One region of the Delftia sp. WSY_10 genome, then DNA from elsewhere that is predicted to be linked to it. Evidence: riboswitches for the same ligand, from Rfam matches in the RefSeq annotation. Region 1 holds a riboswitch; the other holds the start of a gene.
What was found. A riboswitch is a leader RNA that binds a small molecule or an ion and turns the genes downstream of it on or off. The one in region 1 is predicted to bind glycine.
Positions count from the first base shown of each region.

Region 2: linked by a shared signal. The riboswitch ahead of ACF8ML_RS19055 (D-amino acid dehydrogenase) and the one ahead of gcvT (glycine cleavage system aminomethyltransferase GcvT) in region 1 are both predicted to bind glycine.

Region 1 is NZ_JBICKY010000035.1:342,724-347,139, reverse strand. Features, by position in the region: gene gcvP (aminomethyl-transferring glycine dehydrogenase) at 1-549, opposite strand, end outside; gene gcvH (glycine cleavage system protein GcvH) at 621-995, opposite strand; gene gcvT (glycine cleavage system aminomethyltransferase GcvT) at 1,129-2,295, opposite strand; glycine riboswitch at 2,321-2,439, opposite strand; glycine riboswitch at 2,455-2,566, opposite strand; gene ACF8ML_RS17335 (fatty acid--CoA ligase) at 2,736-4,340, shown strand; gene ACF8ML_RS17330 (LysR family transcriptional regulator) at 4,356-4,416, opposite strand, start outside.
Region 2 is NZ_JBICKY010000047.1:52,966-57,381, forward strand. Features, by position in the region: gene ACF8ML_RS19050 (invasin domain 3-containing protein) at 1-1,937, opposite strand, end outside; glycine riboswitch at 2,590-2,700, shown strand; gene ACF8ML_RS19055 (D-amino acid dehydrogenase) at 2,793-4,124, shown strand; gene ACF8ML_RS19060 (FIST N-terminal domain-containing protein) at 4,175-4,416, opposite strand, start outside.

The DNA.
Region 1 (4,416 bases):
GTGGGCATCGCCGGCCACCACGAAACGGTTGCTCTTGCTTTTGACGGAGCGCTTGGCCAGCGTCATGGCCTCGGCGGCCGCCGTGGCCTCGTCCAGCATGGAGGCGTTGGCAATCGGCATGGCCGTCAGGTCGCAGACCATGGTCTGGAAGTTGACCAGGGCCTCCATGCGGCCTTGCGAGATCTCGGCCTGGTAGGGCGTGTAGGCCGTGTACCAGGCGGGGTTCTCGAGAATGTTGCGCAGGATGACGCCGGGCGTGTGCGTGCCGTAGTAGCCCTGGCCGATGAAGCTTTTGAGCAGCTGGTTGCGGCCTGCCAGCGCCTTGAGTTCGGCCAGCGCCTGGGCCTCGGTGGCCGCTGGCGGCAGCGCCATGGGCTGGTGGCGCCGGATGGAGGGCGGGACGATGGCGTCGATCAGCGCATCGCGCGATGCCGCGCCGATGGCGCTGAGCATGTGGGCCTCGTCTTCGGGCGCGATGCCGATATGGCGGGCCACGAATTCGGTGGCGTTCTCGAGGGCGGCAAGGGGCTGGGTGGAGGACATCAGCATGGAGGGACCTGTCTCAAAAGCTGAAAAGCGCCAGGGCGGGCCCTGGCGCCCGTCCTGGCCGGAAAGTGGCGTCAGTTGCTCTGGGCAAAGGCCGTGTAGGCGGCTTCGTCGAGCAGCGCGGCCAGCTGGCCTGCGTCGCTGAGCTTGACCTTGAAGAACCAGCCTTCGCCCAGCGGGTCGCTGTTGGCCAGGGAGGGGTCGTCGCGCAGGGCCTCGTTGACTTCGACGATCTCGCCGCTGACGGGCATGTAGACATCGGCGGCGGCCTTGACGGACTCGACCACGCCGGCCACATCGCCCTGGTTGAAGCTGGTGCCCACGGCGGGCAGGTCGACGAACACCACGTCGCCCAGCGCGTCCTGCGCGTGGAGGGTGATGCCGACGATGGCCGCGTCAGGGTTGGCGGCGTTGATCCACTCGTGGTCCTTGGAATACTGGATGCTCATGGCTTGCTCCGATAGAAACTGAAAAAACCTGTGAAAGGCGGTTTGAGAAAGGTCAGTGCGCACTGTAGCGGCATGCGATGGCAGGAAAAACGAATCCGCCGAACTCGATCCACGCCAAGCGCGCAGGCTGTCCTCAACCGCGGTGATAGCGGGGCGCCACGAAGGGCGTGGCCTGCACCTGCATGGGCACGGCCTTGCCGCGCACCATGGCCTGCAGCGTGGTGCCGACGGCGGCGCTGCCCGGCTCCACGTACGCCAGGGCCACGGGCTGGTTCAGCGTGGGCGACAGCAGGCCGCTGGTGACCTGGCCGACCTTGCGGCCGCCGGCATCCAGCAGCTCCGTGCCTTCGCGCACGGGCACGCGCTCCAGGGCCACCAGGCCCACGCGCTTGCGCGTGAGCAGCTCGGGCGACTGCAGCTGGGCCAGCACGGTGGCCGCGCCGGGAAATCCGCCTTCGCGCTCGCCACCTGCGCGGCGGACCTTCTGCACGGCCCAGTTCAGGGCGGCCTCGGCCGGGGTGGTGGTCGTGTCCAGATCGTTGCCGTACAGGCACAGGCCGGCTTCCAGGCGCAGCGAATTGCGCGCGCCCAGGCCCACGGGCCTGACTTCGGGCTGGGCCAGCAGGGCACGGGCAAAGGCCTCGGCGTGGCTGGCGGGCAAGGAGATCTCGAAGCCGTCCTCGCCGGTATAGCCGCTGCGCGTGATGTACAGCTCGGCCCCCTCCCAGTCGAAGTGGCCGCCTGTCATGAAAACCAGGCCGGCCGTGTCGGGCAGCAGGCGCTCCATGGCGGCTGCGGCCTGCGGGCCCTGCAGCGCCAGCAGGCCCCGGTCGAACTGGGGCTCGATTTCACAGCGCTGGCCGATGCGGGCCTGGATGTGCGCCAGGTCTTCATGCTTGCAGGCGCCGTTGACGATCAGGAACAGGTCGTCCTCGCGGCGCACGAACATCAGGTCGTCCAGAATGCCGCCCGCCTCATTGAGCAGCAGGCCGTAGCGCTGGCGGTGTTCGCCCAGTCCCAGCACGTCCATGGGCATCAGCGACTCCAGCGCGGCCCCGGCGTCGGCACCGCGCACGCTGATCTGGCCCATGTGCGAGACATCGAACAGGCCTGCCGCCTCGCGCGTGTGCAGATGCTCGGCCATCAGCCCCTGCGGGTATTGCACGGGCATGGAGTAGCCGGCAAACGGCACCATGCGCGCGCCCAGTTCCTGGTGCAGGTCGAACAGCGGGGTCTTGAGCAGATCGGTGGTGGAGGCAGCGGACAAGGAGGGCTCTCTTTCAGGCAAGGAACAAGGCATAACGCCATCCCGGTCCTCCGGGATGTGCTGCCCTGCTGTCCGCTTTACCTGAGAGATTCACCCGCACCTTCCATGCGTGGGGCTTGCTCCTTCGGTGGATGGGGCACACCGCCGTGCCCTGCATCTCTCTCCAGCTAGGAACGCCTGCGGCCGTGGCGGCAGGCGGTGCCAGTCCTTTTGCCTGAGCGTTCGGGGCGAACCCTGCGCCTTCGGCGGTGCCGCTGCCTGCGACCGTTGCGGCCGGGCGGGCACTCTCTCCTGACCGGCGCATTCTAGCTGCGGCCAGCGTCCGCGCGGCTTCGGGATTTCCGCGGGCCGACTGCAACTCCATGCGCTTGCCTGCATGGATGCATTTGCAAATTGCATAACTGTCTAAAAAATCTCCTACATTGAGGTGCATCGATATATGAAATCTCGTGAGCGAGAAGGAAGAAGCGCACATGCAGCAGACGCTGGGAGACACATTGGCCTGGCCGGCACGTTACCTGCCGAACAAGGAAGCCCTGGTCGCATGGGAGGGCGGCGAGCGCCGCGCCTGGACCTACGCCCAGCTCGATGCCGAAGTCAACCGCCACGCCCACGGCCTGGCAGAGCTGGGCATAGGCCATGGCGACGTGGTCGCCGCCTTCCTCTACAACACGCCGGCCTTTGTTTTCACCATGCTGGCGGCCGCGCGCCTGGGCGCCATCTTCAACCCCATCAACTACCGGCTGGCGGCGCAGGAGCTGGCCTTCATCCTCAAGGACGGCGCAGCACGCGCCCTGGTCTTCGAGCACGAGGGCGGCGAGGTGGCCGCACGCGCCCAGGCCCTGCTCAAGGCCGAAGGCGGCGGCACTGGCGCAGGCATCGAGCACTGGATCTTTGCCGACGATGCCCCGGCCGACCCGCTGCCGGTCTGGGCCACGCAGCGCCTGTCCGCCCTGGCCAGGGGCCGCAGCAGCGCGCCGCCCCAGGCCCATGTGCGCGAGAGCGACCCCTGCATCCTCATGTACACCAGCGGCACCACGGGCCGGCCCAAGGGCGTGCTGCATACGCACCGCAGCAAGCTGGCGCACAACGCCCTCATGCACCAGACCATGCAGTTCACGCGCGACGACGTGGGCCTGGCCATGGCGCCGCTCAACCACACGGCCGAGCTGCACACCAGCTTTCTGCCGCGCCTGCAGGCCGGCGCCACCCAGGTGCTGCTGCGCCGCTTCGACGTGGCCGAGGCCTGGCGCCTGATCCGCGAAGAGCGCGTGAGCTTCTTCTTCGCGGCGCCCACCATGATCACCATGCTGCTGGCCGAACCCATCGCCTCGCCTGAGCAGGCGCCCGCGCTGAGGCTGGTGGAGTACGGCGGCGCCTCCATGGCGCCGCACCTGATCCGCGAATGGACGCGCAAGGTCGGCAGCGACCTGGTCCAGGTCTACGGCACCACGGAAATGGGCCCCTGCATGTCCGTCCTGCTGCCGCGCGAGCAACTCTCGCACGCGGGCTCGGCCGGGCTGCCCTCCATGGGCCATGACCTCATCGTGGCCCGCTTGCGCGAAGACAACGCCCCCACCGACCCGGCCGAGGCCTGCCTGCCCGGCGAGGTGGGCGAAATCCTCGTGCGCGGCCCCTGCATGATGGCCGGCTACCTCAACCGCCCCGACGCCAACACCCGCGCCCTGGCGCACGGCTGGTACCACACGGGCGACCTGGGCCACATCGACGACGACGGCTATCTCTGGATCCGCGACCGCATCGACTACATGATCAATTCGGGTGCCGAGAACGTCTATCCGCGTGAGGTGGAAGACGCGCTGGTCGAACACGCCGACGTGCTCGAGGTCGCCGTCATCGGCGAGGCCGACGAGCGCTGGGGCCAGATCGTCGCCGCCCACGTGGTTGCCAAGCCGGGCGCCACACCCACGGCCGAGGCGCTGGACGCCTTCCTGGTCCACGGCGACCGCCTGGCTGCCTACAAGCGCCCGCGCCGCTACCACTTCCGCGAGGCCCTGCCCAAGACGGCCAGCGGGAAGATACAGAAGCAGTTGCTGAGGGTGGTGGTGGCAGCCTGAGGCTGCGGCCTGCACTTACTTCTGTGTTTGCCCCTGCGCAGTACAGCACTGCGCCATCGAGTTGCGCAGCCACCGA
Region 2 (4,416 bases), on a different contig from region 1:
ACAGGTTGATTGTTGGTCGTCGCCAGAACGCCGGATTTCAGGGCACAGGGAAAACCGGTGACGCTTGCCGCCGTTGAAAGCTGCGAGGTCTGGGCTCCGCCGGAATTGCTGTCCGTCACTGTGACTCGCACCTGGCCGCTGAGATACGAAGGAACGGTCAGCGTTCCCGAGGCTCCGGCCATGGTTTCGGAGCCCAGATAGACCTGCGCATCGTTGACGCCCGCGCCGGTCGGCGACCAAAAGGCCTCCACCGTATACGGTGCCGGCTCGCTCGCATTGGCATTTGCCGTGATATTGAATGTCCAGGTGCAGGCGGCGGTGTCACTGGCGCCAACGCCAAGGGTGGGGGTCCATCCGGTTTGTCCATTGCCCGTCGTCAGCAAACTGATGCCTGAGTTTGCAGCCACAGGCACGGAAAACAGCGTGTTCTGAGAAATCTTGAAGAAATCACGCGTAGTGATACGAATGGCACTTCTCGACTGGCTTGTCATCTTGTTGTTGCCAATCAATCCTGGTGCCGTACCCGTACCACCGATATTCACCCCGTCCCCGCCGCCAGTGAAGTTGTTATCGGTCACCGTCACTACCTGCGTCGTGCCTGAGGCTGCCGTATTCACCGTTGGTGCCGACACATGCGTTGGCGATGACCCGGTATAGGCGGCGATAGGCAGCGAGAAGGTATTACCCGTCACGGCCAGACCAATTCCATTGGCCAGGCTGATCGTTCCATCAACCGACACCACGGCCCTGGGCGCATTTCCACCAGTCGGGCTCAGTGCGATATTCGAATTTTTGATCGTCAATCCGTTGACGGTCATGTTCGACATGACCTGGAAAAACTGCTCGAGCTGCATTCCCCCGATAGGGTTGGGCAGATTCGTTACCGTGAAATTATCGACAACGATGTTGGAAACCGTGCCTGCACCGTTGCTTGCGGCAACGGAAATGGCCGAGCCCTTGTTATTGCCGTAATTTCCATTCCATATCGCGGAGTTGATTGTGCTATTGGCAAAGAATACGTTTTGTGCGCCTTGATGAATCTCCGCGTACAGCTCGCAGTTGAACGGCGTCCCCTCTCCCGCAGGGGTTGGCGCCACATTCACCAGACCGACGCGATCAATGATGACATTGTTTGCTGAGGAGCCAACGACGAATACCGCTTCGCCACAGGTCATGTTGGGCGAATTGGTGAGAGTGATATTCTTCCCACCAAGATAAAAGGTTTCCCAGGCGGAGTCCGCCCAGTTCTGGACTTGTATGACTCCCCCGAAATCGATGGTCAATGAGCCCGTGCCGGCTGGCACGGTGCCTTTGATCCAGTACCAGGCGCCACCGGCACCAGTGGTGGTGCCCGTATCGCCGCCGCTGATCATCTGGGTTTGACCACAGGCATTGGTGGCTCCCGTCACGGCGCCGGACTGGGCTCCGCTGACGAATGTATTGGCACAGCGCACGTAAACCGTCTGATTGTCGACATACGGATGGAGGTTTCCGGCCGCATCCTTGGATGTCCCACTCTGTATGGTTCGTACCGACGTGGACAGTGTCGGCGCAAAGACGATGGAAACATCGGCACTCGGATCCAGCGTTTGCAGCGTGTAGTTGGCTGCCTGAATGGCAGCTCGCAGCGTACATGCGCCAGCAAAGGTGCCTCCCAGCGTGCTGACACAGGTGGTTGGTGTCGTTGCATTGGCATTGGGAGCGTCGCTGTTGTCGGTGACCGTGAAAACGACGGTCGCCGCCAGTGCCGTGGATGAGATACCCGCGCATGAAAGCAGCAGCAAAGAGAAAAGGCACTTCGCTGCACGCCACTTGCGAAAAAATGCCGAACCAGGCAGGCGATTGAGAGCATGCATGATATTCCCCGTTTTCTCAAGGAGATATGACAGGAAAATGATTTTCCCAATGGCAATGGCCATCAGTTGTACCCAGCGCATTTGCATCGCCGTACCTCGAATAGTTCTATTTGAATCACGAGCTAACAACTCACCTTGCAGCCGGTGAGGTTGGAAGCAAAATGTTTCGCGCAGATCCTGCGCGTCAATCAGAAAAGGCGGATTTCCATCAACGTTTGCGAGCTGCTCCGCTGTCCATTGAGCCGGACACACCTTCAGTCGGGTTTGCGACGCAAATCATTCCTCCCTCCACAAACCATATTCACCGTGCTTGTATTTTTTCAGTGCCGGATCAGTTTCCATGGACCTGCACCTGTGCAACGGTAAGTCGCCTATCAGACATATACACAACTCATGGTTAACCCATGCAGGTCCAATCGACCAGAACATGCACTGACAAACCACTGCACACATCGATAGGCTAAATCATGTTTTTTTCTATTTCAATAGTTTTTTTGCATGAAATCGGAGACTCATGCCAGCGCTACGAGGGAGGCGCTTGAGCGATCTAGGGAATACCCTGCATCAGCCACACCACATACAGGTAGTAACTGGTGGTATCCCCAGTACGACTGAAACCGGCTGCGCAAGCCACATAGAATCGCCCCTGCAGGAGAGCAGGCGGGCACCACGGTGCCGAGCCTCACCGAAGGCGCAAACTCCCATACACGCTCAGGTTCCGTACTGCAAACACAACATGCCGTCTGGAGAGCCGCCGCACGCAATATGCGGCGCACCGAAGGAGCAAGCCCCGTTCCCATGGACGGCGGTGAATCTCTCAGGTACCAAGGACAGGGGGAGCGGCAGCTGCGTCACGACGGACGCCGGCTGCTTGCTATTGAATCCATAGCTACCAGCTTCCGCGTGACCGGCACATGCCTTTGAAAGGGCATTGTCATGCGCGTCATCGTTCTCGGAGCCGGCCTGATCGGCACCGCCTCGGCCTACTATCTGCAATCCCTGGGCCACGAGGTCACGGTCATCGACCGCCAGGCTGCGCCCGGCGCCGAAACCAGCTTTGCCAACGGCGGGCAGATCTCGGTCAGCCACGCCGAGCCCTGGGCCAACCCCGGCGCACCGCTGAAGTTGCTGGGCTGGCTGGGCCGGCAGGATGCCCCCCTGCTGTTCCGCCTTCGCGCCGACATGCGCCAGTGGCTCTGGGGCCTGTCCTTCCTGCGCAACTGCACGCCCGCGCGCACGCGCCACAACATCCAGCAGATCGTTCGCCTGGGCACCTACAGCCGAGAGGCTCTGCAGCAGCTGCGGTCGGACACCGGCATCCAGTACGAGCAGCGCATGCAGGGCATCCTGCACTTCTACACGAACGCCCGCGAGTTCGAGGGCGCGCTCAAGCCCACCGAGCAGATGCAGGCCCTGGGCTGCGACCGCCGCCTGATCGACGCCGACGAAGCCGTGCGCCTGGAGCCGGCCCTGGCCCATGTGCGCGGGCAGATAGCAGGCGCCACCTATACGGCCGAGGATGAATCGGGCGACGCCAACCTATTCACGCGCGAGCTGGCACGCATTGCCACCACCACGGGCGTGCAGTTCCGCCACGGCCACCACGTCATGGCGCTGCGCACCACGGGTGCGGGCGCCAGCCGCCATATCGACCATGTGGAGGTGACCAATGCCGATGGCCGCTACGAACGCATCCAGGGCGACGCCTATGTGCTGGCCATGGGCTCGTTCAGCCCGCTGCTGGCCCAGCCGCTGGGGCTGCACCTGCCCATCTACCCGGCCAAGGGCTACTCCGTGACCCTGCCGGTGCTGGACCCCGCCAAGGCCTACCAGGTCAGCCTCACGGACGATGAGTTCAAGCTGGTGTTCTCGCGCTACACCGGCGCGCAGGGCGACCGCCTGCGCATTGCCGGCACGGCCGAGTTCAACGGCTACGACCGCAACCTGGACCCCGTGCGCTGCGAGGCTATCGTGCGGCGCGTGCAGCAGCTGTTCCCTGGCGCCGGCGATACCGGTCGCGCCCAGTTCTGGAGCGGCCTGCGCCCCGCCACGCCCAGCAATGTGCCGCTGATCGGACGCTCGCCCATCGCCAACCTGTTCCTGAACACCGGCCACGGCACGCTGGGCTGGACCCATGCCTGCGGCTCCGGCATGGCGCTGGCCGACCTGGTCAGCGGCAGGCAGCCGGCCGTGGATTTCGATTTTCTGGGAGCTGCAGCCATGGACCCGGATCGCAGCGCAGGCACGGTGCGCCCGCGCGCGGTCTGAGGTGCAGACGGTGTGTACCGTGTGTACGGCGTGTACGGCGTGTACGGCGCCTAGGCAGTGAACACCGTCAACACCCCGGCGAAGCGGTGCAGGCGGGCGTCCATGATCTCGGCTTCGGCGACGAAGCCGATCAATGGCACATCGCCCAGTGCGTGGCGCAGGGTGCGCAGTTCGGCATCGGGGCCGCCGAACAGGCCGCCGCCGCGGCCCCGGCAACTGATGTAGATGGCGCCACGGATGCGGGGCTGTGCCTCGCCTTCGGGCGCCGCCTCCTCGGGCTCCGCCGCATCGC